DNA from 4 places in the Streptomyces kanamyceticus genome. Region 1 is predicted to be linked to each of the others. Evidence: riboswitches for the same ligand, from Rfam matches in the RefSeq annotation. Region 1 holds a riboswitch; each other region holds the start of a gene.

Evidence for each region. Region 1 has a riboswitch for cobalamin ahead of CP970_RS01530 (CoA-acylating methylmalonate-semialdehyde dehydrogenase). Riboswitches for the same ligand answer to the same signal wherever they lie in the genome.
Region 2: it holds a riboswitch for cobalamin, as region 1 does, so the genes downstream of both, CP970_RS14285 (ribonucleoside-diphosphate reductase subunit alpha) here and CP970_RS01530 (CoA-acylating methylmalonate-semialdehyde dehydrogenase) in region 1, are expected to answer to the same signal.
Region 3: it holds a riboswitch for cobalamin, as region 1 does, so the genes downstream of both, CP970_RS27125 (ABC transporter substrate-binding protein) here and CP970_RS01530 (CoA-acylating methylmalonate-semialdehyde dehydrogenase) in region 1, are expected to answer to the same signal.
Region 4: it holds a riboswitch for cobalamin, as region 1 does, so the genes downstream of both, CP970_RS33715 (cobalamin biosynthesis protein) here and CP970_RS01530 (CoA-acylating methylmalonate-semialdehyde dehydrogenase) in region 1, are expected to answer to the same signal.

The regions. Positions count from the first base shown of each region.
Region 1 is NZ_CP023699.1:381,322-386,989, forward strand. It holds gene CP970_RS01525 (acyl-CoA dehydrogenase family protein) at 1-750, opposite strand, end outside; gene CP970_RS01530 (CoA-acylating methylmalonate-semialdehyde dehydrogenase) at 747-2,246, opposite strand; cobalamin riboswitch at 2,545-2,739, opposite strand; cobalamin riboswitch at 3,037-3,251, shown strand; gene metE (5-methyltetrahydropteroyltriglutamate--homocysteine S-methyltransferase) at 3,413-5,668, shown strand, end outside.
Region 2 is NZ_CP023699.1:3,535,233-3,540,900, forward strand. It holds gene mctP (monocarboxylate uptake permease MctP) at 1-900, shown strand, start outside; gene CP970_RS14280 (GNAT family N-acetyltransferase) at 987-1,481, shown strand; cobalamin riboswitch at 1,557-1,680, shown strand; gene CP970_RS14285 (ribonucleoside-diphosphate reductase subunit alpha) at 1,809-4,226, shown strand; gene CP970_RS14290 (ribonucleotide-diphosphate reductase subunit beta) at 4,226-5,248, shown strand; gene CP970_RS14295 (bifunctional albaflavenone monooxygenase/terpene synthase) at 5,315-5,668, opposite strand, start outside.
Region 3 is NZ_CP023699.1:6,310,913-6,316,580, reverse strand. It holds gene CP970_RS27150 (PLP-dependent cysteine synthase family protein) at 1-146, opposite strand, end outside; gene CP970_RS27145 (MoaD/ThiS family protein) at 159-437, opposite strand; gene CP970_RS45820 (putative leader peptide) at 556-666, opposite strand; gene CP970_RS27135 (ABC transporter ATP-binding protein) at 733-1,527, opposite strand; gene CP970_RS27130 (FecCD family ABC transporter permease) at 1,524-2,537, opposite strand; gene CP970_RS27125 (ABC transporter substrate-binding protein) at 2,630-3,601, opposite strand; cobalamin riboswitch at 3,647-3,789, opposite strand; gene CP970_RS27120 (Mov34/MPN/PAD-1 family protein) at 3,791-4,213, opposite strand; gene CP970_RS27115 (amino acid permease) at 4,307-5,668, opposite strand, start outside.
Region 4 is NZ_CP023699.1:7,763,150-7,768,817, forward strand. It holds gene CP970_RS33705 (putative cobaltochelatase) at 1-1,109, opposite strand, end outside; gene CP970_RS33710 (cobyric acid synthase) at 1,106-2,671, opposite strand; gene CP970_RS33715 (cobalamin biosynthesis protein) at 2,668-3,606, opposite strand; cobalamin riboswitch at 3,716-3,859, opposite strand; gene CP970_RS33720 (hypothetical protein) at 3,985-4,209, opposite strand; gene CP970_RS33725 (inorganic phosphate transporter) at 4,222-5,514, opposite strand.

The DNA of each region.
Region 1 (5,668 bases):
GGCGATGCCGAGTCGGCCGCCGTTCAGGCCGTTCATGGCGATCCGGAAGCCGTCGCCCGGGCGGCCGAGCAGCCGGTCGGCGGGGATCCGGACGGCGTCGAGGATCACCTGGCGGGTGGGCTGGGCGTTCCAGCCCATCTTCTTCTCGTTCGGCCCGAACGACAGGCCGGGGTCGTCCCGATCGACGAGGAACGCGGAGATCCCCTGGGCGCCCGCCCCGTCGGTGCGCGCCATGACGACGTACACCTGCGCGGCGCCCGCACCGGAGATGAACTGCTTGACGCCGGTGAGGACGTAGTGGTCGCCGTCGCGGACCGCGCCGGTGCGCAGCGCCCCGGCGTCCGATCCGGCCCCGGGTTCGGTCAGGCAGTAGCTGCCGAGGTCCTCCATGGCGCAGAGCCGGGGCAGCCAGCGGGCCCGCTGGTCCTGGTCGCCGTAGGTGTCGATCATCCAGGCGACCATGTTGTGGATGGAGAGGTAGCCCGCGATGGAGGGGCAGCCGGAGGCGAGGGCCTCGAAGACGAGGACCCCGTCGGCACGGCTGAGACCGCTGCCGCCCGCGTCCTCGCGTACGTAGACCCCGCCGAGTCCGAGCCCCGCGGCCTTGCGCAGCACGTCGAGCGGGAAGTGTTTGTCCTGGTCCCACCGCACGGCGTGCGGGGCCAGGTGGTCCTCGGCGAAGTCGAGGGTGGTCTCGACGAGCGCCTGCTGGTCCTCGGTGAGCGAGGTGGTGGTGGTCATGGCGCTCATCCCATGGTGGGGATGGAGAAGTTCGCGCCTTCCCTGGCTCCGGAGGGCCAGCGCGAGGTGACGGTCTTCGTACGGGTGTAGAAGCGGATCGCGTCCGGGCCGTGCTGGTTGAGGTCGCCGAATCCCGATCGCTTCCAGCCGCCGAAGGTGTGGTACGCCACGGGGACCGGGATGGGGACGTTCACGCCGACCATGCCGGTGTTGACGCGGCGGGTGAAGTCGCGTGCGGTGTCGCCGTCCCTGGTGAAGATCGCGACGCCGTTGCCGTAGGGGTGCTCGCTGGGCAGGCGCAGGGCCTGCTCGTAGTCGGCGGCCCGGACGACGCACAGGACGGGGCCGAAGATCTCCTCGCGGTAGATCCGCATCCGGGGGCTGACCCGGTCGAAGAGGGTGGCTCCCGCGAAGAAGCCGTTCTCGTGTCCCGGCAGGGTGAAGTTCCGCCCGTCGACGACGAGTTCGGCGCCCTCGTTGACGCCGATGTCGACGTACCTGCGGACCCGGTCGAGGGCGTCCTGACTGACCAGCGGGCCGAAGTCGGCCTCCGCGTCGTCGGAGCGGCCGATCCGCAGCGCGCCGATGCGCTCCTTGAGCGCGGCGACGAGCCGGTCGGCCGTCTCCTCGCCGACGGGTACGGCCACCGAGATGGCCATGCAGCGCTCGCCCGCCGAGCCGTATCCGGCGCCGATGAGGGCGTCGACGACCTGGTCGAGGTCGGCGTCCGGCATCACGATCAGGTGGTTCTTGGCGCCGCCGAAGCACTGGGCGCGCTTGCCGTGGGCGGCGGCGGTGGCGTAGATGTGCGCGGCGATCGGCGTGGAGCCGACGAAGCCGAGCGCGCCGACGCGCGAGTCCGCCAGAAGGGTGTCGACCGCTTCCTTGCCGCCGTTGACGACGTTCAGGACGCCGGGCGGCAGCCCCGCCTCCAGGAAGAGTTCGGCCAGGCGCAGGGGTACGGAGGGGTCGCGCTCCGAGGGCTTCAGGATGAACGCGTTGCCGCAGGCGAGGGCAGGCGCGGCCTTCCACAGCGGGATCATGGCGGGGAAGTTGAACGGGGTGATCCCGGCGACCACGCCGATCGGGGAGCGCAGCGAGTGCACGTCGATGCCGGTGCCCGCGTTGTCGGTGAACTCGCCCTTGAGCAGGTGCGGGATCCCGGCGGCGAACTCGACGACCTCCAGGCCGCGTTGGATGTCGCCGTGCGCGTCGGCGACGGTCTTGCCGTGCTCGGCCGAGAGCAGCTGCGCCAGGGATTCGCGTTCCTGGTCGACGAGTTGGAGGAAGCGCAGCAGGACGCGGGCCCTGCGCTGCGGGTTCCACTCGCCCCACGCCCGCTGGGCGGCGGTGGCGTCGGCGATCGCCGCTTCGGTGTCGGCCCGCCCCGCGAGCGGCACGCGGGCCTGCACGGAGCCGGTGTTGGGGTCGTACACGTCGCCGAAGAGGCCGGACGTGCCGACGGTGTGCTTGCCGCCGATGAAATGGGTGAGTTCACGGACCACGATGAGCCTGCTCTCGTCAGGTGGGGATCCGGGGATGGCGCGGCACACCGACGGGCGGCGCCCGGTGGGGCGCGCTCGGATCGGGGCCGCGGGACGCGAGGGCCGAAGAGCCGTCGGTGAGCCGCGAGTTGACGTACGCCGCCGGGGAGCCGGGAGTCGGGCCCACCTCGTGGGCCTACCTCGTGGGCCTACGTCGCCGGTGCGCTAGAAGTCGGCGCATACCGTCGGTCGCTCCGCCGGATCACCTGGGTCGTGGGTACGGACCGGTGCCATGCGTGTCTGCTCCATCCTCGTGGACAACACGGAACACCCCGCGGCCGGTATCCTGACTCCCGGATCAGCGCGCGCTCCCCCGCCTTCCCGACGGACACGACGTCCCTCGGTGGCGCGTTGTGTTGCGAGAACGCACTCCCCGGTCACAGTGGCGGGACCGCGCCGGATTCACACCGGCTTCCCTGACACCGCGGGCCTTGCCGAGGACCATATAGTTGGACGTCCTAGTAAGTCCACCCCGACAGGCTCGCGCAGCCGGGGGACGGGCGATCTCTTTCCGGCCGACGGGCAGCCGTTTCCGGCCGAACACGTCGGCGAGGCGGTCGACACCCGGCCGGGCCCCGACACCGTCCGGATCGGTGTCGGGGCCCGGCCGGGTTGCCGCCTTGGGCCCGAAACGATCGTCCCGCTTCCCCAACAGCCAAGTCAATCCTCGGGTTTCCTCACCAAGACCCAAGCTGCAGCTTGGGGCGATCCGACATGTGATCAGTGCTGCCCAAGACGGCCCGCACCCTCTAAGGTGGCCCGTGCAGCTGGTTCGCCCTGTCCGCCAGGCAGGCGCGTCGCAAGAGGGAACCCGGTGGGAATCCGGGACTGCCCCGCAGCGGTGAGTGGGAACGACCGCCGTCATACGCACTGGATCCGGCGGATCCGGGAAGCGACGGCCAGTAGGAATCCGCCTCGGCGGATGTGCCCACGAGTCCGAAGACCTGCCCGTTGCCCGCACGTGACCGATCACGTGCGGAATCCCGGTGACCTCGTGGGCGGGTCGGCGCGCATACCGTTCGGAGAACCGTGTCATCGACGCGTGTGAGGCCGGACGGTCCGTCATCCCTTCGCGTCCGCGTCCCGTCCCCGGGATGTTCAGGAGTCATCTCGCGAAGGAGATTTCCGTGACAACGAAGTCCGCAGCCGCGGCAGCACGGGCCACCGTGTACGGCTACCCCCGTCAGGGCGCGAACCGTGAACTGAAGAAGGCCGTCGAGGGCTACTGGAAGGGCCGCGTCACCGCGGACGCCCTCCGGGAGACCGCGGCGGAGCTGCGTCGCACCACCTGGCGGCAGTTGGCGGAGGCCGGTGTCCACGAGGTGCCGACCGGCGACTTCTCGTACTACGACCACGTGCTGGACACCAGCGTCATGGTCGGCGCCGTCCCCGCCAGGCACCGCGCGTCCTTCGAATCCGACGCCCTGGACGGGTACTTCGCGATGGCTCGCGGCACCCAGGACGTGGCGCCGCTGGAGATGACCAAGTGGTTCGACACCAACTACCACTACTTGGTGCCGGAGTTGGGCCCGGACACCGTCTTCGCCACCGACTCCGCCAAGCAGGTCGCCGAGCTCAAGGAGGCCCTCGCGCTCGACCTCTCGGCCCGCCCGGTCCTCGTCGGCCCCGTCACCTACCTGCTGCTCGCCAAGCCCGCACCGGGAGTCCCCGCCGACTTCGAGCCACTCACCCTCCTCGACCGGCTGCTTCCGGTGTACGCGGAGGTGCTCGCCGATCTGCGCGCGGCCGGCGCCCAGTGGGTGCAGCTCGACGAGCCCGCCCTGGTGCAGGACCGCACCCCGGCCGAGCTCAACGCCGCCACCCGCGCCTACCGCGAACTCGGCGCCCTCACCGACCGGCCCAAGCTCCTGGTCGCCTCCTACTTCGACCGGCTCGGCGACGCCCTGCCCGTCCTGGCGAAGGCCCCGATCGACGGCCTGGCCCTCGACTTCACCGACGCCGCGGCCGCCAACCTCGACGACCTCGCCGCCGCGGGTGGCCTCCCCGGCAAGCGGCTCGTCGCCGGTGTGGTCAACGGCCGCAACATCTGGATCAACGACCTGGAGAAGTCCCTGTCCACCCTGGGCACCCTCCTCGGGCTCGCCGACCGGGTCGACGTGGCCGCCTCCTGCTCGCTCCTGCACGTCCCGATCGACGCCGCGGCCGAGCGGGACATCGACCCGCAGATCCTGCGGTGGCTCGCCTTCGCCCGGCAGAAGACCACCGAGATCGTCGCCCTGGCCAAGGGCCTGTCCCAGGGCACCGACACCATCGCCGCGGAACTCGCCGCCAACCGCGCCGACTTGGCGTCGCGCGCCGGATCGGCGATCACCCACGACCCGGCCGTACGGGCCCGGGCCGCCGCCGTCACCGACGCCGAAGGACGCCGCTCCCAGCCGTACGCCGAGCGGTCCGCGGCCCAGCGTTCGCACCTCAAGCTGCCGCTGCTTCCCACTACCACGATCGGCTCGTTCCCGCAGACCACCGAATTGCGCACGGCCCGCGCCGACCTGCGCGCGGGACGCCTCGACACGGCGGGCTACGAGGAGCGCATCAGGAACGAGATCCGTGAGGTCGTCTCCTTCCAGGAGAAGACCGGGCTCGACGTCCTGGTGCACGGCGAGCCCGAACGCAACGACATGGTGCAGTACTTCGCCGAACAGCTCACCGGCTACCTCGCCACGCAGCACGGCTGGGTCCAGTCGTACGGCACCCGTTATGTGCGCCCGCCGGTCCTCGCGGGCGACATCTCCCGACCTGAACCGATGACGGTGCGCTGGACGTCCTTCGCCAACTCCCTCACCGACCGCCCCGTCAAGGGCATGCTCACCGGGCCCGTCACCATGCTCGCCTGGTCCTTCGTCCGCGACGACCAGCCGCTCGGCGACACCGCGCGCCAGGTCGCCCTCGCCCTGCGCGACGAGGTCAACGACCTGGAGGCCGCGGGCACTTCGGTCATCCAGGTCGACGAGCCCGCGCTGCGCGAGACCCTGCCGCTGCGCGCCGCCGACCGCCCCGCCTACCTGGACTGGGCCACGGAGTCGTTCCGCCTCACCACCAGCGGCGTCCGCCCCGACACCCAGATCCACACACACATGTGCTACGCCGAGTTCGGTGACATCGTGCGGGCCATCGACGACCTCGACGCGGACGTCATCAGCCTGGAGGCCGCCCGCTCCCACATGCAGGTCGCCCGCGAACTCGCCGAACACGGCTACCCGCGCGAGGCCGGTCCCGGCGTCTACGACATCCACTCGCCCCGTGTCCCCGACGCCGCGGAGGCCGCCGCCCTGCTCCGCAAGGGCCTTGAGGCCATCCCGCCCCAGCGCCTGTGGGTCAACCCCGACTGCGGCCTGAAGACCCGCGGCTGGCCCGAGACCCGC
Region 2 (5,668 bases), 3.2 Mb from region 1:
CCGCGCGGCGCGCTCGCGCCGCCCGAGGCGGGCCAGTGGACGTACGCGACGCTGGCGCTCGGCTCGGCCCTCGCGCTGTTCATGTACCCGCACTCGATCACGGCGACGCTCTCCTCCAAGAGCCGCAACGTGATCCGCCGCAACACCACGATCCTGCCGCTGTACTCACTGATGCTGGGGCTGCTCGCGCTGCTCGGCTTCATGGCGATCGCGGCCGGGATCAAGGTCGACAACGGCCAGCTGGCGATCCCGCAGCTCTTCGAGGACATGTTCCCCGACTGGTTCACCGGCGTCGCCTTCGCCGCGATCGGCATCGGCGCGCTCGTGCCCGCCGCCATCATGTCCATCGCGGCCGCGAACCTCTTCACCAGGAACATCTACAAGGACTTCCTCAAGCCCGACGCGACGCCCGAGCAGGAGACCAAGATCTCCAAGCTGGTCTCGCTCCTGGTGAAGGTGGGCGCGCTGGTCTTCGTCCTGACCATGGACAAGACCGTCGCGATCAACTTCCAGTTGCTCGGCGGCATCTGGATCCTGCAGACGATGCCCGCGCTGGTCGGCGGCCTGTTCACCCGCTGGCCCCACCGCTGGGCGCTGCTCGCGGGCTGGGCGGTCGGCATGGTCTACGGCACGCTCGCGGCGTACGGCGTCGCCTCGCCCACGCAGAAGCACTTCGGTGGCTCGTCCGACACGATCCCCGGCATCGGTGAGATCGGCTACATCGGCCTCACCGCGTTCGTCCTGAACGTGATCGTGACCGTGGTCCTCACCTTCGCCCTGAAGGCGCTGAAGGCCCCCGAGGGCATCGACGAGACCTCGCCCGGGGACTACACGGCGGACGCGGGCGATCCCGGCGTGGTCCAGGACCTGCCGAAGGCGACGGCCGGCGCCGGGCACTGATCCCCTGACCCGCTCCTTCCACACCCGACATGGGCCGCCGGAAAACCGGCGGCCCATCGTCGTACCCCTGTTGCACACTTCGCCACATGGACATCACGATCAGAGACGCGCGCCCCGACGAGTACGAGGCGTTGGGCGACCTCACCGCGGGGGCATACCTCGACGACGGACATCTGAGCCTCGGGGCCGACGACCCCTACCTCTCGGTGCTGCGGGACGTGGCGGGACGCGCCGCGCAGACCGAGGTCCTGGTGGCCGCGGCCGACGAGGGGCCGCTCGGCTGCGTGGCCTTCGTCCCGTCCGGCGGGCCGATGGCCGACATCGCGCGGGCCGACCAGGCGGAGATCCGCATGCTGGCCGTATCCGCCGCGGCGCGCGGCAGGGGCGCGGGCGAGACCCTGGTGCGGGAGTGCCTGCGGCGCGCCAGGGACGCGGGCCGCACGGGGCTCGTCCTGTCCACCCAGCCCTCGATGCGTGCCGCCCACCGGCTCTACGAGCGCCTCGGCTTCGTACGGACCCCGGAGCGGGACTGGCAGCCGATCCCCGACCTGACGCTGCTGACCTACGAGTTGACGTTCTAGGACACTCTCCGCACCACCGGCCGTTCGGCGTCGACACAAGATGTGGGCCTGCTTCAGAAACCCGGCACAAGATGTATGCTCGTGCTCGCTGTCGTCGCAGGGGAATCCGGTGCAAGTCCGGAACTGTCCCGCAACGGTGTATGTGTACGTCTTTGTCGTACCCGCAAGTCCGAGGACCTGCCGGCAGCGCACCCGAGCCGTCCGGCCCGGGTGCCGACCGTCCGGGCCTCGTGGAGTGGGCCGGTGGACGCGGTACGCCGCCCTGCCCGGGTGCGCCCGTGCACCATTCCCTCCCCTGGCCCAGAGCCGAGCGAGGGAGAGCTCCACGTGACCATCGCGCCTGCCGAACCTGCGTCAGCGACGACCACGCCGACCGCCGAGGGTACCGACGCGCCAGGGACCGCGCTGCTGCGCACCCTGACCGACCTCACCGCCGACCTGCCCGACGCCGACGCGGGGCGGGTCGCCGCCGCCGCGCTGCGCGGCAGGTCGGCCCGGGCCGACGTGGCCGAGCTGCGGGAACTGGCGACCGAGGCGGCCGCGGGGCTCATCTCGGAGGACCCGGCGTACTCCAAGCTCGCCGCCAGGCTCCTGTCGATCGGCATCCGCGAGGAAGCGGCCACGCAGGGCGTGCGCTCCTTCACCGACTCCGTCGCGGTCGGCCACCGCGAGGGCCTGATCGCCGACCGCACGGCGTCCTTCGTCACCGAGCACGCGGCCCGGCTCGACGCGCTCGTGGACGCCGCGCTCGCGGACGGCGCGGACTTCCGCTTCGGCTACTTCGGCCTGCGCACCCTGCACAGCCGCTACCTCCTGCGCCACCCCATCACCCGGCAGGTCATCGAGACCCCGCAGCACTTCATGCTGCGCGTGGCGAGCGGCCTCGCGGAGACTGCATCTGATGCAAAGACAGCCAGCGCCCGCGCCCTGGACGAGGTCGCCGCGCTGTACGGCCTGATGAGCCGCCTGGACTACCTGCCGTCCTCGCCGACGCTGTTCAACTCCGGCACCCGGCACCCGCAGATGTCCTCCTGCTACCTCCTGGACTCCCCGCTCGACGAGCTCGACTCGATCTACGACCGCTACCACCAGGTCGCGCGGCTCTCCAAGCACGCGGGCGGCATCGGGCTCTCCTACTCCCGCATCCGCTCCCGCGGTTCGCTGATCCGCGGCACGAACGGGCACTCCAACGGCATCGTGCCGTTCCTGAAGACCCTCGACGCCTCGGTCGCGGCCGTGAACCAGGGCGGGCGCCGCAAGGGCGCGGCCGCGGTCTACCTGGAGACCTGGCACTCCGACATCGAGGAGTTCCTGGAGCTGCGCGACAACACCGGTGAGGACGCGCGCCGCACGCACAACCTCAACCTCGCGCACTGGATCCCCGACGAGTTCATGCGCCGGGTCGCCGCCGACCAGGACTGGTCGCTGTTCTCCCCGGCCGACGTGCCCGAGCTCGTCGACCTGTGGGGCGAGGAGTTCGACGCCGCCTACCGCGCGGCGGAGGCCGCGGGTCACGCGAAGAAGACCATCCCGGCCCGGGACCTGTACGGCCGCATGATGCGCACCCTCGCGCAGACCGGCAACGGCTGGATGACCTTCAAGGACGCCGCCAACCGCACCGCCAACCAGACGGCGGAGCCCGGCCACACGGTGCACTCCTCCAACCTCTGCACGGAGATCCTGGAGGTGACGGACGACGGGGAGACGGCCGTCTGCAACCTCGGCTCGGTCAACCTCGGATCGTTCGTACGCGAGGGTGACATCGACTGGGAGCGGCTCGACGAGACCGTCCGCACCGCCGTCACCTTCCTCGACCGCGTCGTCGACATCAACTTCTACCCGACCGAGCAGGCCGGGCGCTCCAACGCCAAGTGGCGCCCGGTGGGCCTCGGCGCGATGGGCCTCCAGGACGTCTTCTTCCAGCTGAAGCTGCCGTTCGACTCCCCCGAGGCGCGCGCCCTTTCCACCCGCATCGCCGAGCGCATCATGCTCGCTTCGTACGAGGCGTCCGCGGACCTCGCCGAGCGCAACGGCCCGCTGCCCGCCTGGGAGAAGACCCGCACCGCGCGCGGCGTCCTGCACCCCGACCACTACGGCGTCGAGCTGACCTGGCCGGAGCGCTGGGCGGCCCTGCGGGAGCGCATCGCCACGACCGGCATGCGCAACTCCCTGCTGCTCGCCATCGCGCCGACCGCCACGATCGCGTCCATCGCGGGTGTGTACGAGTGCATCGAGCCGCAGGTCTCCAACCTCTTCAAGCGCGAGACGTTGTCCGGCGAGTTCCTCCAGGTCAACGCCTATCTGGTGCAGGAGCTGAAGCGGCTCGGCGTCTGGGACGCGCAGACCCGTGAGGCGCTGCGCGAGGCCAACGGCTCCGTGCAGGGCTTCGGCTGGATCCCCGAAGAGGTCCGCGACCTGTACCGCACCGCGTGGGAGATCCCGCAGCGCGGCCTGATCGACATGGCGGCCGACCGCACCCCGTTCCTCGACCAGGCGCAGTCCCTGAACCTGTTCCTGGAGACGCCGACCATCGGCAAGCTCTCCTCGATGTACGCCTACGCCTGGCAGCGCGGCCTGAAGACCACGTACTACCTGCGTTCACGTCCGGCGACGCGCATCGCCCGCGCGGCCTCGGGCACGACCGCCCAGGCCGCCGCCCCGATCCCCGTCCAGCAGGCGACCCCCGACGCCGACGCGATCGCCTGCTCTCTTGAAAACCCCGAGTCCTGCGAGGCCTGCCAGTAATGAGCTCCACCACCAACTCCGAGAAGAACCTGCTCGACCCGGGCTTCGAGCTGACCCTGCGTCCCATGCGCTACCCGGACTTCTACGAGCGCTACCGGGACGCGATCAAGAACACCTGGACCGTCGAGGAGGTCGACCTCCACTCGGACGTCGCCGACCTCGCCAAGCTCTCGCCGGGCGAGCAGCACATGATCGGCCGTCTGGTCGCGTTCTTCGCGACGGGTGACTCGATCGTCTCCAACAACCTGGTGCTCACGCTCTACAAGCACATCAACTCCCCCGAGGCGCGGCTCTACTTGAGCCGTCAGCTCTTCGAGGAGGCCGTGCACGTCCAGTTCTATCTGACGCTGCTCGACACCTATCTGCCCGACCCGGAGGACCGCGCCGCCGCCTTCGACGCGGTCGAGGAGATCCCCTCGATCCGGGAGAAGGCCGAGTTCTGCTTCAAGTGGATCAACGAGGTCGAGAAGCTGGACCGCCTGGAGAGCAAGGCCGACCGCCGCCGCTTCCTGCTCAACCTCATCTGCTTCGCCGCGTGCATCGAGGGCCTGTTCTTCTACGGTGCCTTCGCGTACGTCTACTGGTTCCGCAGCCGCGGCCTGCTGCACGGCCTCGCGACCGGCACCAACTGGGTGTTCCGTGACGAGACGATGCACATGAGCTTCGCCTTCGACGTGGTCGACACGGTCCGCAAGGAGGAGCCCGAGCTCTTCGACGACGCGCTCCAGGAGCAGGTCACGGACATGCTCAAGGAGGCCGTCGAGGCCGAGCTGCAGTTCGCCCGCGACCTGTGCGGCGACGGCCTGCCCGGCATGAACACGGACTCGATGCGCGAGTACCTGCAGTGCGTCGCCGACCAGCGCCTGCAGCGGCTCGGCTTCGCGCCGGTCTACGGCTCGGAGAACCCGTTCTCCTTCATGGAGCTGCAGGGCGTGCAGGAGCTGACCAACTTCTTCGAGCGGCGGCCCTCCGCGTACCAGGTCGCGGTCGAGGGTTCGGTCTCCTTCGACGACGAGTTCTGAGTCTGGCGCAACCGGGTCCCGGTGTGCCCGCCCCGTCACGGGGGGTGGGGTGGGCACACCGCTCGTTCAGCGCGGATCGGCCCGCAGGACGAGCCGCTTGGGGTGCAGCGTGATGCCGATCTTGGTACCGGTATCGGTCTCCGCGACCGGCGTCAGGCGCCACTTCGGGATCACCGTGCCCAGGATCAGGGCCAGTTCAGCGAGGCTGAAGTGGTCTCCAGGGCACTTTCGGTTGCCGACACTGAACGGCATCATCGCGAACTCGGGGACGTCGGAGGCGCGTTCCGGATTCCAGCGGTCCGGGTCGAACTCCAAGTGCCGCTCGAAGGAACGCGGGTCGCGCTGCATCGCGTACACGCTGTAGACGATGTCGGCGTCCGCCGGAATGCGATAGCCGCCCAGCTCGGTTTCGGCCACGGA
Region 3 (5,668 bases), 5.9 Mb from region 1:
AGGGCCGGGCGGTCCTTGATGGAACCGGTCGGATTGCGGTCCTCCAGCTTGGCCCAGATGCGGACGTCGTCCGACGGGGAGAGGCGCGGCAGGCGGACGAGCGGCGTGTTGCCGACCGCGGCGAGCGGGGAGTCGTAGCGAGGCATCCGGGATCGGGCCTAGACCATGCCGCCGGCCACGGCCGGCAGGATCGTGACGCTGTCGCCGTCGGCGAGCTTGGTGGAGATGCCGTCCAGGAAGCGGACGTCCTCGTCGTTGAGGTACACGTTCACGAAGCGGCGCAGCTTGTCGCCGTCCACGATGCGCTCGGCGATGCCCGCGTGCCGCGAGTCGAGGTCGGTGAAGAGCTCGGCGAGGGTGTCTCCGCTGCCCTGGACGGCCTTCTCGCCGTCGGTGTAGGTGCGGAGGATGGTCGGGATGCGGACCTCGATGGCCATGGCGGGGGCTCCTGTCGGGAGTCGATGATGCGGGTGGCGGGCGCGCGGCGGCCCTGATCCTTGCGGTGCTGCGTACGAGGGTGCGACGCCGCGGCACACGGCCGTGCGGCGGAACGGTTCAGCGTGAACAGATGGCGCTGGCGAGGCGGCACAGGTCGACGTGCAGGCGCGCGACTAGCAGCACGGGCGGTGCGCTCTTCGTCTCTTCGCTCACGTCATGGGGAACCATGCGGTCATCGTATCGATTCCCGGTCCGGATCCCGGAATGTGATCTCAGCTGGTGGACGGAATCCGCTCAGGATGCGGGCGGCGGCAGATAGACGACGGTCGGGGCGCCGGTCACCGGATGGGTGCTGACCTCGGCCGTCACTCCGTACACGGTGGCGAGCAGCTCGGCCGTGAGCACCTCCTTCGGCGCCCCCGAGGCGACGATCCTGCCGCCGTCCAGGACGTAGAGGCGGTCGCAGTAGTACGCCGCGAGGTTCAGGTCGTGCAGGGCGAGCAGGTTCGTCGTGCCCAAGTCCCTCACCAAGGAGAGGATTTCCAGCTGGTAGCGGATGTCCAGGTGGTTGGTGGGCTCGTCGAGTACGACCAGGGTGGGGCGCTGCACCAGGGCGCGGGCCATCAGGGCGCGCTGGCGTTCGCCGCCGGAGAGCGAGGGGAACGCGCGGTGGGCCAGGGCCGCGACGCCGACCCGTTCGAGCGCGGCCCGCACCAGTTCCTCGTCGGCTGCCGTGTCCGCCTCCCAGAAGCGCTTGTGCGGGGAGCGGCCCATGGCGACCACCTGCTCGACGGTCAGCTCGAAGGCGGCCTGCCCGTCCTGCGGCACGGTGGCCAGGCGCCTGGCGCGCGCCTTCGCGCCCATCGCGCCCAGGTCGTCGCCGTCCAGGAGGGCGCGTCCTCCCGTCGCCCGCAGGGTGCCGTACACGCAGCGCAGCAGCGTCGTCTTGCCGCTGCCGTTGGGGCCGACGACGCCGACGGTCTCGCCGGGGGCGGCGGCGAGGTCCACGCCGTCGACGAGGAGCTTGCCGTCCACTTCGTACGAGAGGTGCTCTGTGCGCAGGTCACCGGCGGGCAGGGGCTGGTTCATGCCGGGACTCCTTCGGTACGCCGCCGCAGCAGCCACAGGAAGAACGGGCCGCCCGTCAGCGCGGTGAGCACGCCGACCGGGATGTCCTGCGGCGCGGCGACCGTGCGCGCGGCGAGGTCGGCGACGACCAGGAACACCGCGCCCATCAGCGCCACCACCGGGAGCAGCGCGCGGTGCGCGGCGCCGACCAGCATGCGGGCGGCGTGCGGCACCATCAGGCCGACGAACCCGATGGCCCCGCTGTACGCGACCAGGACGCCGGTCAGGAGCGAGGCGAGCACGAAGACCGCGGCGCGGAAGCGCGCCGTGTCCAGGCCGAGGACGGTGGCGCCCTCCTCGCCGACGAGCAGCAGGTCCAGGGGGCGGGCGAGCGCCATCAGCAGGGCCGTGCCGACGACCAGGGCGCAGCAGGGCAGGGCGAGCATGTCCCAGCGGGCGCTGCCGAGGCCGCCGAGCGTCCAGTACAGGACTTCCTTGAGGTGGTCAGCGCTGTCCGCGGTGACCAGGATGAGGCTGGTCAGGGCGGTCAGGATGTACGAGACGGCGACGCCCGCGAGGATCAGTCGGCCGGTCGCGAACCCGCCGCCGCCGCTGCGGGCCAGCGTGTAGACGAGGACCAGCGAGATCAGCGCGCCCACGAAGGCCGCGGCGGGGATGGTGACCGTGGTCGCCAGGGCCGAGCCGACACCGAAGGTGCCGCCGAGCACGATGGCGCCGACCGCGCCCACGGAGGCGCCCGAGGAGACGCCGAGCAGGAAGGGGTCGGCGAGGGGGTTGCGGACGAGGGCTTGGAGGACGGTGCCGATGACGGCGAGTCCGGCGCCGACGGCTGCGCCGAGCAGGACTCTGGGGAGTCTTACGTCCAGCACGATCGTGCGGAACGGGGAGGGTTCCGCGTTTCCCGTGAGGATCTCCAGGACCTGGCCCGGGGGGATCCGCACCGAGCCGAGGGCGAGCCCCGCGACCGTCGCTGCCGCGAGGGCTGCGGTGAGTACGGTGCAGATCAACAGGTGCTGCCCCCGTGACCTGCGTTTATCGCCCTTCGGGCTCGTCCTCAATCGCCGGACGGGCTGGAACTTGCTCCCCACGGTCCGAACCTGGCTCACAGCTGCGCCGCCAGCTTCCTCACCGCCTCCGGTGCTCGTACGCCCGTCACCATGTCCGAAAGCGGCAGCACCGCGAAGCTCTTGTTCTTGATGGCGGGGACGTCGGCCAGGGCCGGGTCGTCGAGGAGGCGCTTCTTCTTCTGGGCCAGCGTCGTCGCGCCGTAGTCGAGGATCACGATGGTCTCGGGGTTGCGGTCCACGACCGTCTCCCAAGAGGCGTCGGCGAAGGACTTGTCGACGTGGGAGAGGATGTTGCGGCCGCCCGCCCGCTTGATGATGTCGTTGCCGATGCCTCGGCCGCCGACGCTGAACGCCGTCTTGTCGCCGCTGTCGTAGACGAACACGGACCGGGGCTTCTTGCCCTTCGACTTCTTCGCCGTGGCGGCCAGTTCGCGCTCGGCGCCGCCGACCCAGGTGTCCGCGCGGTCCCGCACCCCGAAGGTGGCGCCGACCTCGCGGACCTCGCGGAAGACGTCGTTCATGGTGACGGGGCGCTTCGCGCAGCCCTCGATGTTCAGGCGGCTCTCGATGCCGGACTTGGCGAGCGCTCCGCGGCTTCGTCCGTCGCCCGCGAGGAAGGCGCTCGCGTAACCGCCGTACACGAAGTCGGGGTTGGCGGCGAGCAGCTTCTCGTAGGAGGGGTACTCCTTGGCGACGACGGGGAGGGAGTCGTATGCCTTCGCGTACTTCGGCAGGACCTTGTCGTCGAGGTAGGCGGTCCCCGCCATGCGGTCCTTGAGGCCGAGTTCCAGCATCACCTCGGTGGCGTGCTGGTTCATGGTGACGGCGCGCTTCGGGGGTGCCTCGTACGTCGTCTTCACACCGCAGTTGGTGACGGTGTACGGGAATCCCGCGGCCTTGGCGGCGGGCTCGCTGTCACCGCCGGAGTCCGACGAGGAGCACGCGGCGAGCGGGACGAGCAGGGTGGCCGCGGCGAGCACGCGTATGCCGGTGTGACGTCGGGACATGGCTGTTGCTGCCTCCTCCAGGGGATTTCCGCGTCCCCTGCGTAGCGTGGAGAAGGGCGGCAGGTCAGTTCCTGACTCCCCCGCCCCTGAATGGGGGTGGGGTCACAGTGGCGGGACCGTGCCGGGTTCGCACCGGCTTCCTGGCTCCTGCCGCCCTCTTGGGTAAGGCCGAGTAAAGCTGAGTAAAGATCAGTATGCCTCTACGACCTTTACCTCTTCCTCGGTGACCTCGCCCTCGACGATCCGGTAGGAGCGGAACTGGAAGGGGCCCGCGTCGTCGGTGTCCGCCGTGGAGACCAGGACGTAGTGCGCGCCGGGCTCGTTGGCGTAGGTGATGTCGGTGCGCGAGGGGTAGGCCTCGGTCGCGGTGTGCGAGTGGTAGACGATCACCGGCTCCTCGTCGCGGTCGTCCATCTCGCGGTAGAGCTTGAGGAGGTCGGTCGAGTCGAACTCGTAGAACGTGGGCGAGCGGGCCGCGTTCAGCATCGGGATGAAACGCTCGGGGCGGCCGGTGCCCTCCGGGCCCGCGACCACACCGCAGGCCTCGTCGGGGTGGTCCTGGCGCGCGTGCGCGACGATCTGGTCGTGGAGGGCCTGGGTGATGGTCAGCATGGCAGCCAGGATAAGCAGAGGGGCCGGCCCGTACCGAGGAGTGGTACGAACCGGCCCACATGCTGGGATCCAGCGGTTGCCGCGTTACGTGCGCTACTTCACCGCGTCCTGCGGCTCGGCCTTGCCGCCGCCGGACACCTGGGTGTTCCTGCGCTGCATGACCAGGTAGCCGACGCCGAGGATCAGGGCCCAGACCGGAGCCGCGTAGAGCGAGATGCGCGCGTCCTTGTCGATGCCCATCATCACGATCACCATGCCGATGAAGGCGAGGGCGAACCAGCTCGTGTACGGGGCGCCCGGCGCCCGGAAGGTGGACTGCGGGAGCTCGCCGCGGTCGGCCTTGCGGCGGTACTTGATCTGGCAGACCAGGATCATGATCCAGGCCCACATGCCGGAGATGGTCGCGAAGGAGACGACGTAGTTGAACGCCTCGCCCGGCCACTGGTAGTTGATCCAGACGCCGACCAGCATCAGCGCGGCGGAGAAGGTCGTGCCGACGAGCGGCAGGCCGTTCTTCGTGAGCTTGGTGAAGAACTTCGGGCCCTGGCCGTTCATCGCCAGGTCGCGCAGCATGCGGCCGGTGGAGTACATGCCGGAGTTGCAGGAGGAGAGCGCGGCCGTCAGGACGACGAAGTTGACGATCGCCGCGCCGATGCCGAGGCCCATCTTGTCGAAGGCGGCGACGAACGGCGAGACGCCCGGCACGAACTCCGTCCACGGGACGACCGAGAGGATCATGATGAGCGCGCCGACGTAGAAGACGGCGATGCGCCACGGCACGGTGTTGATGGCCTTGGGCAGGACGGTCTTCGGGTCCTTGGACTCGCCCGCGGTGACGCCGACGAGCTCGACGGCGAGGAAGGCGAACATCACGATCTGCAGCGTCATCAGCGTGGAGCCGATGCCGTTGGGGAAGAAGCCGCCCTGGTCCCACAGGTGGGTGACGGAGGCGGTGTCACCGGCGTCGGAGAAGCCGATGGTGAGGATGCCGACGCAGATCAGGATCATGCCGATGATCGCGGTGACCTTGACCATCGAGAACCAGAACTCGAGCTCACCGAAGAGCTTCACGGAGATCAGGTTGGCGCCGTAGAGGATGACCGTGAAGATCAGCGCGTATCCCCATTGTGGAATGGAGTCGTGTGTCCAGTACTGCATGTACTGGGCGGCCGCCGTGACTTCCGTGATGCCGGTGACGACCCAGAAGAGCCAGTACGTCCAGCCGGTCACGTACCCGAAGAACGGGCCGATGAATTCACGCGCGTACTCCGAGAAGGAGCCCGACACGGCGCGGTACATGAGCAGCTCGCCCAGGGCCCGCATGATGAAGAAGATGACGAGGCCCGCGATGGCGTACGCCAGGATGAGGCTCGGTCCGGCCTTGTGAATGGCCTTGCCCGCGCCGAGGAACAGGCCGGTGCCGATGGCACCGCCGATCGCGATCATCTGGATCTG
Region 4 (5,668 bases), 7.4 Mb from region 1:
CCCGCCGGGGGCTTTCCGCCGCCTCCGTCGGGCCCGTCCGGGTCGGGGTCGTCGTCGCCGTCGGGGGAGCCGCCGCCATCGGGCTCGGGCGCCTCGTCCTCGCGCGCCTCCTCCAGCGTCTCGTCCAGCTTGTCCTCGTCGAGGCCCGGCGCGTCGAAGGGGTTGCGGCGCCTGCGGTGCGGCAGCGCCAGGAGCGCGGCCTGGCGCACGTCCTCGCTCAGCACGTCGGTGCGGCCCGCCCACGCGGCAAGCGCCGTCGCGGTGCGCGCCATCACGATGTCCGCGCGCATCCCGTCCACCTCGAACGCCGCGCAGGTCGCCGCGATCTGCCGCAACGCTCCGTCACCCAGGGTCACTTGGGGGAGCAGCGCACGCGCGGCCACGACCCGCTCGCGCAGTGCGCTCTCGTCGTCGTACCAGCGCCCCGCGAAGCCCTCGGGGTCGTCGTCGTACGCGAGCCTGCGCCGGACCACCTCGACGCGCTGGTCCGTCTCCCGGGAGGCGGCCACCTCGACGGTGAGGCCGAACCGGTCGAGCAACTGCGGCCGCAGCTCGCCCTCTTCGGGGTTCATGGTGCCGACGAGCAGGAAGCGGGCGGCGTGCCGGACTGACACGCCTTCGCGCTCCACGTACGAGGCGCCCATCGCGGCGGCGTCCAGGAGCAGGTCGACCAGGTGGTCGTGGAGGAGATTGACCTCGTCGACGTAGAGGATGCCGCGGTGCGCGTCGGCGAGCAGTCCGGGTTCGAACGCCTTGACGCCCTCGGCGAGCGCCCGCTCGATGTCGAGGGCGCCGACGAGCCGGTCCTCGGAGGCGCCGACGGGCAGTTCGACCATCCGCGCGGGCCGCGCGGTGGCGCCGCCCGCGTCGTGCGGTCCGTCGGGGCAGTTCGGGTCGGCGGCCGCGGGATCGCACGAGAAGCGGCACCCGGCGACGACCGGCACCTCGGGAAGGAGCGCCGAGAGCGCGCGCACGGCGGTGGACTTGGCGGTGCCCTTCTCACCCCGTACGAGCACGCCGCCGACGGCGGGCGATACGGCGTTCAGCAAGAGCGCGAGCCGCAGGTCGTCCTGCCCGACGAGGGCGGTGAACGGATACGGGGTACTCACAGAGCCTCCTTGGTACGTTCTGGTGTTGCTGACGGCGCTGGTGTTGGTGCGGGTGCCGCGGGCGCCCCCGGTGGAATGAACGGCAGACCCGTCGGCACCCCCTTCTCGATCAGGCCCAACAGCGCGTCCGTGTCCGCGTGTTCTTCGATCAGATCGCCGAGCAGGTCGAGCTGTTCCTCGCGCAGTACGCCGAAGCTCGTGTCGGGCGCGGGCACGAAGCGCCGTCCGGCCGCGCGCGCCACCTCGGTCAGGAACCGGCGCCGGAACGCGTCGCTCTCCAGCGACCCGTGCCAGTGCGTGCCCCACACCTCGCCGACCCGGCAGCCGTCCAAGAAGGCTTCCCCGCCGAGGACTTGGGCCACGCCATGGTGGATCTCGTATCCCTCGACGCGCTCCCCGAGTGCTTCACCCACCGGCCGAGCGAGGGTCTTCTCCCGGGCGAACCGCACGCGTACGGGCAGCAGCCCGAGCCCGTCCACGGATCCCGCCCGCGACTCGACCTCGTCCTCGATGTACTCGCCGAGCACCTGGAAGCCACCGCAGATCCCGAGCACGGGGCGCCCCTCGGCGGCCCGGCGCGCCAGGGCCGCGGCGAGCCCCCGCTCGCGCAGCCACTCCAGGGCGCGCACGGTGCCGCGCGTGCCGGGCACGACCACGAGGTCGGCGTCGACGAGTTCCTCGGCCCGGTCCACGAACCGCACCACGACACCCGGTTCGGCGGCGAGCGCGTCCACGTCCGTGAAGTTGGACATCAGTGGCACGGCGCAGACAGCGACCCGCAGCACGTCGTCGCCGACCGGCGGCGCGACCACGGACTCCCGGACGGCGCCGCGCAGGGACACCCGCAGGCCGTCCTCCTCGTCGATGCCGAGCCCGTGCTGGAACGGCAGCACGCCGTACGTACGCCGCCCGGTCAGGCCGCGCAGCATGTCGAGCCCGGGTTCGAGCAGCGAGACGTCCCCGCGGAACTTGTTCACCAGGTACCCCGCGACCAGCTCCTGGTCCTCGGCGCTCAGCAGCGCCGTGGTCCCGAAGAAGGACGCGAAGACCCCGCCCCTGTCGATGTCGCCGACCACCAGGACGGGGAAGCGGGCGGCCCGCGCGATCCCCATGTTCACGATGTCCGTGCGCCGCAGGTTGATCTCGGCGGGGCTGCCCGCGCCCTCACAGATCACGGCGTCGTACGTGCTCCGGAGCTCATCGAGGCATCCCACGACGGTCTCCAAGAGCGCCGCCTGGCGCCCCCCGTGGTAGCCGCGCGCGCTCATCTCGCCCACCGGCTTGCCCATGAGGACGACCTGGCTGGAGCGGTCGCTGCCCGGCTTGAGCAGCACCGGGTTCATCAGCGCGCTCGGCTCCACCCGCGCGGCCTGCGCCTGCATGGCCTGCGCACGCCCGATCTCGGCGCCTTCGTGCGTGACGAAGGAGTTGAGGGACATGTTCTGCGCCTTGAAGGGCGCGACGGACACGCCCTTGCGCGTCAGCCACCGGCAGATCCCGGCGGTGACGACGCTCTTGCCCGCGTCCGACGTGGTCCCCGCGACCAGCAGCCCGCCGCTCATGCGTCTCTCCGTTTCCGCCGGGCGGCCGCCACCGCGACCCCCAGCGCCAGCCAGCTCACCCGTCGAGAGAGCCGCACGGCCCGCTCGATGTCCGGGACCCGTACGGCACGCCCGGTCGCGTTCAGAACAGGACGGTGCTCGACCCGCCCCGCGTACGAGAGCGTCCCACCGAGCCGTACGCCGAGGGCCCCGGCGAAGGACGCCTCGACGGGCCCCGCGTTGGGACTGGGATGCTTCGCGGCGTCCGCGCGCCAGGCCCGCAGCGCGCCGCGCGGCGAGTCGCCCGCGAGCGTCGCGAGGACGGCGGTCAGCCGGGCCCCGGGCCATCCCATGACGTCGTCGGCCCGGGCGGAAGCCCACCCGTACCGCCGGTACTTGGGCGACTTGTGCCCGACCATCGCGTCGAGCGTGTTCACGGCGCGGAAGGCGACGAGCCCCGGCACCCCGCCGAGCGCCCCCCACACCAGGGCCCCCACCACGGCGTCCGAGGTGTTCTCCGCGACGGACTCCACCACGGCCCGCGCGATCCCGTCGGCGTCGAGCGCCTGCGGATCCCGCCCGCACAGGTGCGGCAGCCGCTCCCGCGCGACCTCGATGTCCCCGGCCTCCAGAGCCCCGCCGACGGCCCGCGCCTCACGCCCGAGCGAGGTCCCGCCGACCACGGCCCAGGTCGCGGCGGCCGTCAGCGCGACGGATCCGGCAGGTGAACGGCGTACGAGGGAAGAGGCGAGCGCGGCGGCACCCGCGGCGCCACCGGCGCACACCATGGCGTGCAACGCGCCCCACCCGCGGTGGTCGCGCCACAGCACCCGCTCGACGGCACCCGCCGCACGCCCGAACGCGGCGACCGGATGGCCCCGGCGCGGATCGCCGAGCAGCAGGTCGCCGATGAGACCGGCGGCGGCGCCGTACGCGAAGTCGCGATCGGCACTCACGGGGGTCAGCCGGTCGCCGTGCCGAGGAGCTGACTCGTACTCGGAAGGGGAACCGGCAAGGGGCGGCCGCGCATGGCGATATGTCCTCACTCAGGGTGTCCGCGCCCTGGTTCGACGTGATGCGGCGGCGCGAGTTCCTGGCTTCCGGGGAGGTCGCTCCCCGATGACAGTGGCGGGACCGCGCCGGATTCGCACCGGCTTCCTCACCTGCCGCCGTAGTTGGCCCCGGCAGTCCACCACGCCCCGCGAACGCCCGTCAACTCGCCGTTGACCTGCGGCGGGAGACTGTGCGGAGCCCCACACACGACGGTGGGGTGCGGGACGCATACGCACGTCCCGCACCCCACCGGTGAAGCTGTCGTCAGGCTCGGACGAGGCTCAGGCGACGATCAGATAGATCCCGTACGCCACCGCCGCCGCGCACAGCGCGAAGCAGGCGTACGCGCCGGTGCGGGCCACCGCCGCGGAGCCGCCGCCGGACGCGGCCGCCGCCTCCTGCTTGGAGAGGCCGACGATGCCGAGCGTGAACAGGCCCACCAGGGCCACCGTCACCGCGAGGCTGACTCCGAAGACGGAGCCGAGAGCTGCCCAGTCGATGCTCATGCTGATCCGTCCTTACACCGTCGCGGGCCTGGCGGGGTCCGCCATGGCGCCGGTCGTGGTCGTGGTCGGGGCCGAGATGGTGGCCTTGACCGGGTCTTCGGAAGAGGAGTCCGTGGTGGCCGTCGTGCCCACCGGGGGCGGTGAGACGGCGGCGATCGCGGTGGTCACGACGCCCGCGGGCTCGGCGTCCTTGGCGGCGCCGATCTCGTCGTCGGTGACGTTGGTGTGGTCGACGGCGTCGCGTCGCGAGAGGACCCAGATCACGGCCGAGCCGCCGATCAGGATCGCGGCGGTGGCCGCGATGCCCCAGGGGCCCTGCTTGGTGAGGAACTCGGCGCCCGCGCCGACCAGACCGGCGGCCGGCAGGGTCAGGCCCCACGCGACGAACATCCGGGTCGCGGTCGACCAGCGGACCACGCCGCCCTTGCGGCCGAGGCCCGCGCCCATCACGGCGCCGGAGCAGGACTGGGTGGTGGAGAGCGAGAAGCCCAGGTGCGAGGAGGCGAGGATGACCGTCGCGGCGCTGGTCTGGGCGGCGAAGCCCTGCTGCGGCTGGAGGTCGGTGAGGCCCTTGCCCATGGTGCGGATGATGCGCCAGCCGCCCAGGTAGGTGCCGAGGGCGATGGCCACACCGGCCGAGACGATGACCCACATCGGGGGGTTCGCACCGGGGTTGAGGACACCGCCGGTGACCAGGGCGAGCGTGATGATGCCCATGGTCTTCTGCGCGTCGTTGGTGCCGTGCGCCAGTGAGACGAGGCCCGCGGAGGCGATCTGGCCCACGCGGTAGCCCTTGGCGGTGGCCTTGGTGTCGGTGTTGCGGCCGATCCGGTACGTCAGGCGCGTGGCCAGCATCGCGGCGATGCCCGCCACGAGGGGCGCGGCGAGGGCCGGGATCAGGATCTTGGTGACGACGGTGCCGCCGTTGATCGACGACCAGCCCATCGACATGACCGCGGCGCCGATGAGGCCGCCGAAGAGGGCGTGGGAGGAACTGGAGGGCAGGCCGACCAGCCAGGTCAGCAGGTTCCAGAGGATCGCGCCGACGAGCGCGGCGAAGATGACCTCTGTCTTGAGGCCGTCCTCGTTGACGATGCCGCCGGAGATCGTCTTGGCGACTTCGACGGAGAGGAAGGCGCCGACGAGGTTGAGCACGGCGGACATGGCCACCGCCGTCTTGGGCTTGAGAGCGCCGGTCGAGATGGTCGTCGCCATCGCGTTGGCAGTGTCGTGGAAACCGTTCGTGAAATCGAACACGAGAGCGGTGACGATCACGATCCCGAGGAGAAGCGTGATGTGTTCCATTTACCCAGGCTTCTGTTGGACGTCAGTGGCATGTGGAACGTAGGCAACCTGGGTGAACGGAAAGTGAACTGGGACGGGCGGTGCGGTGACTCGAAGCGGAGCGCCGCCACCCCGTCTCCGCCAGGTGTCTGACGAAGATCGTACGGAGCGATGG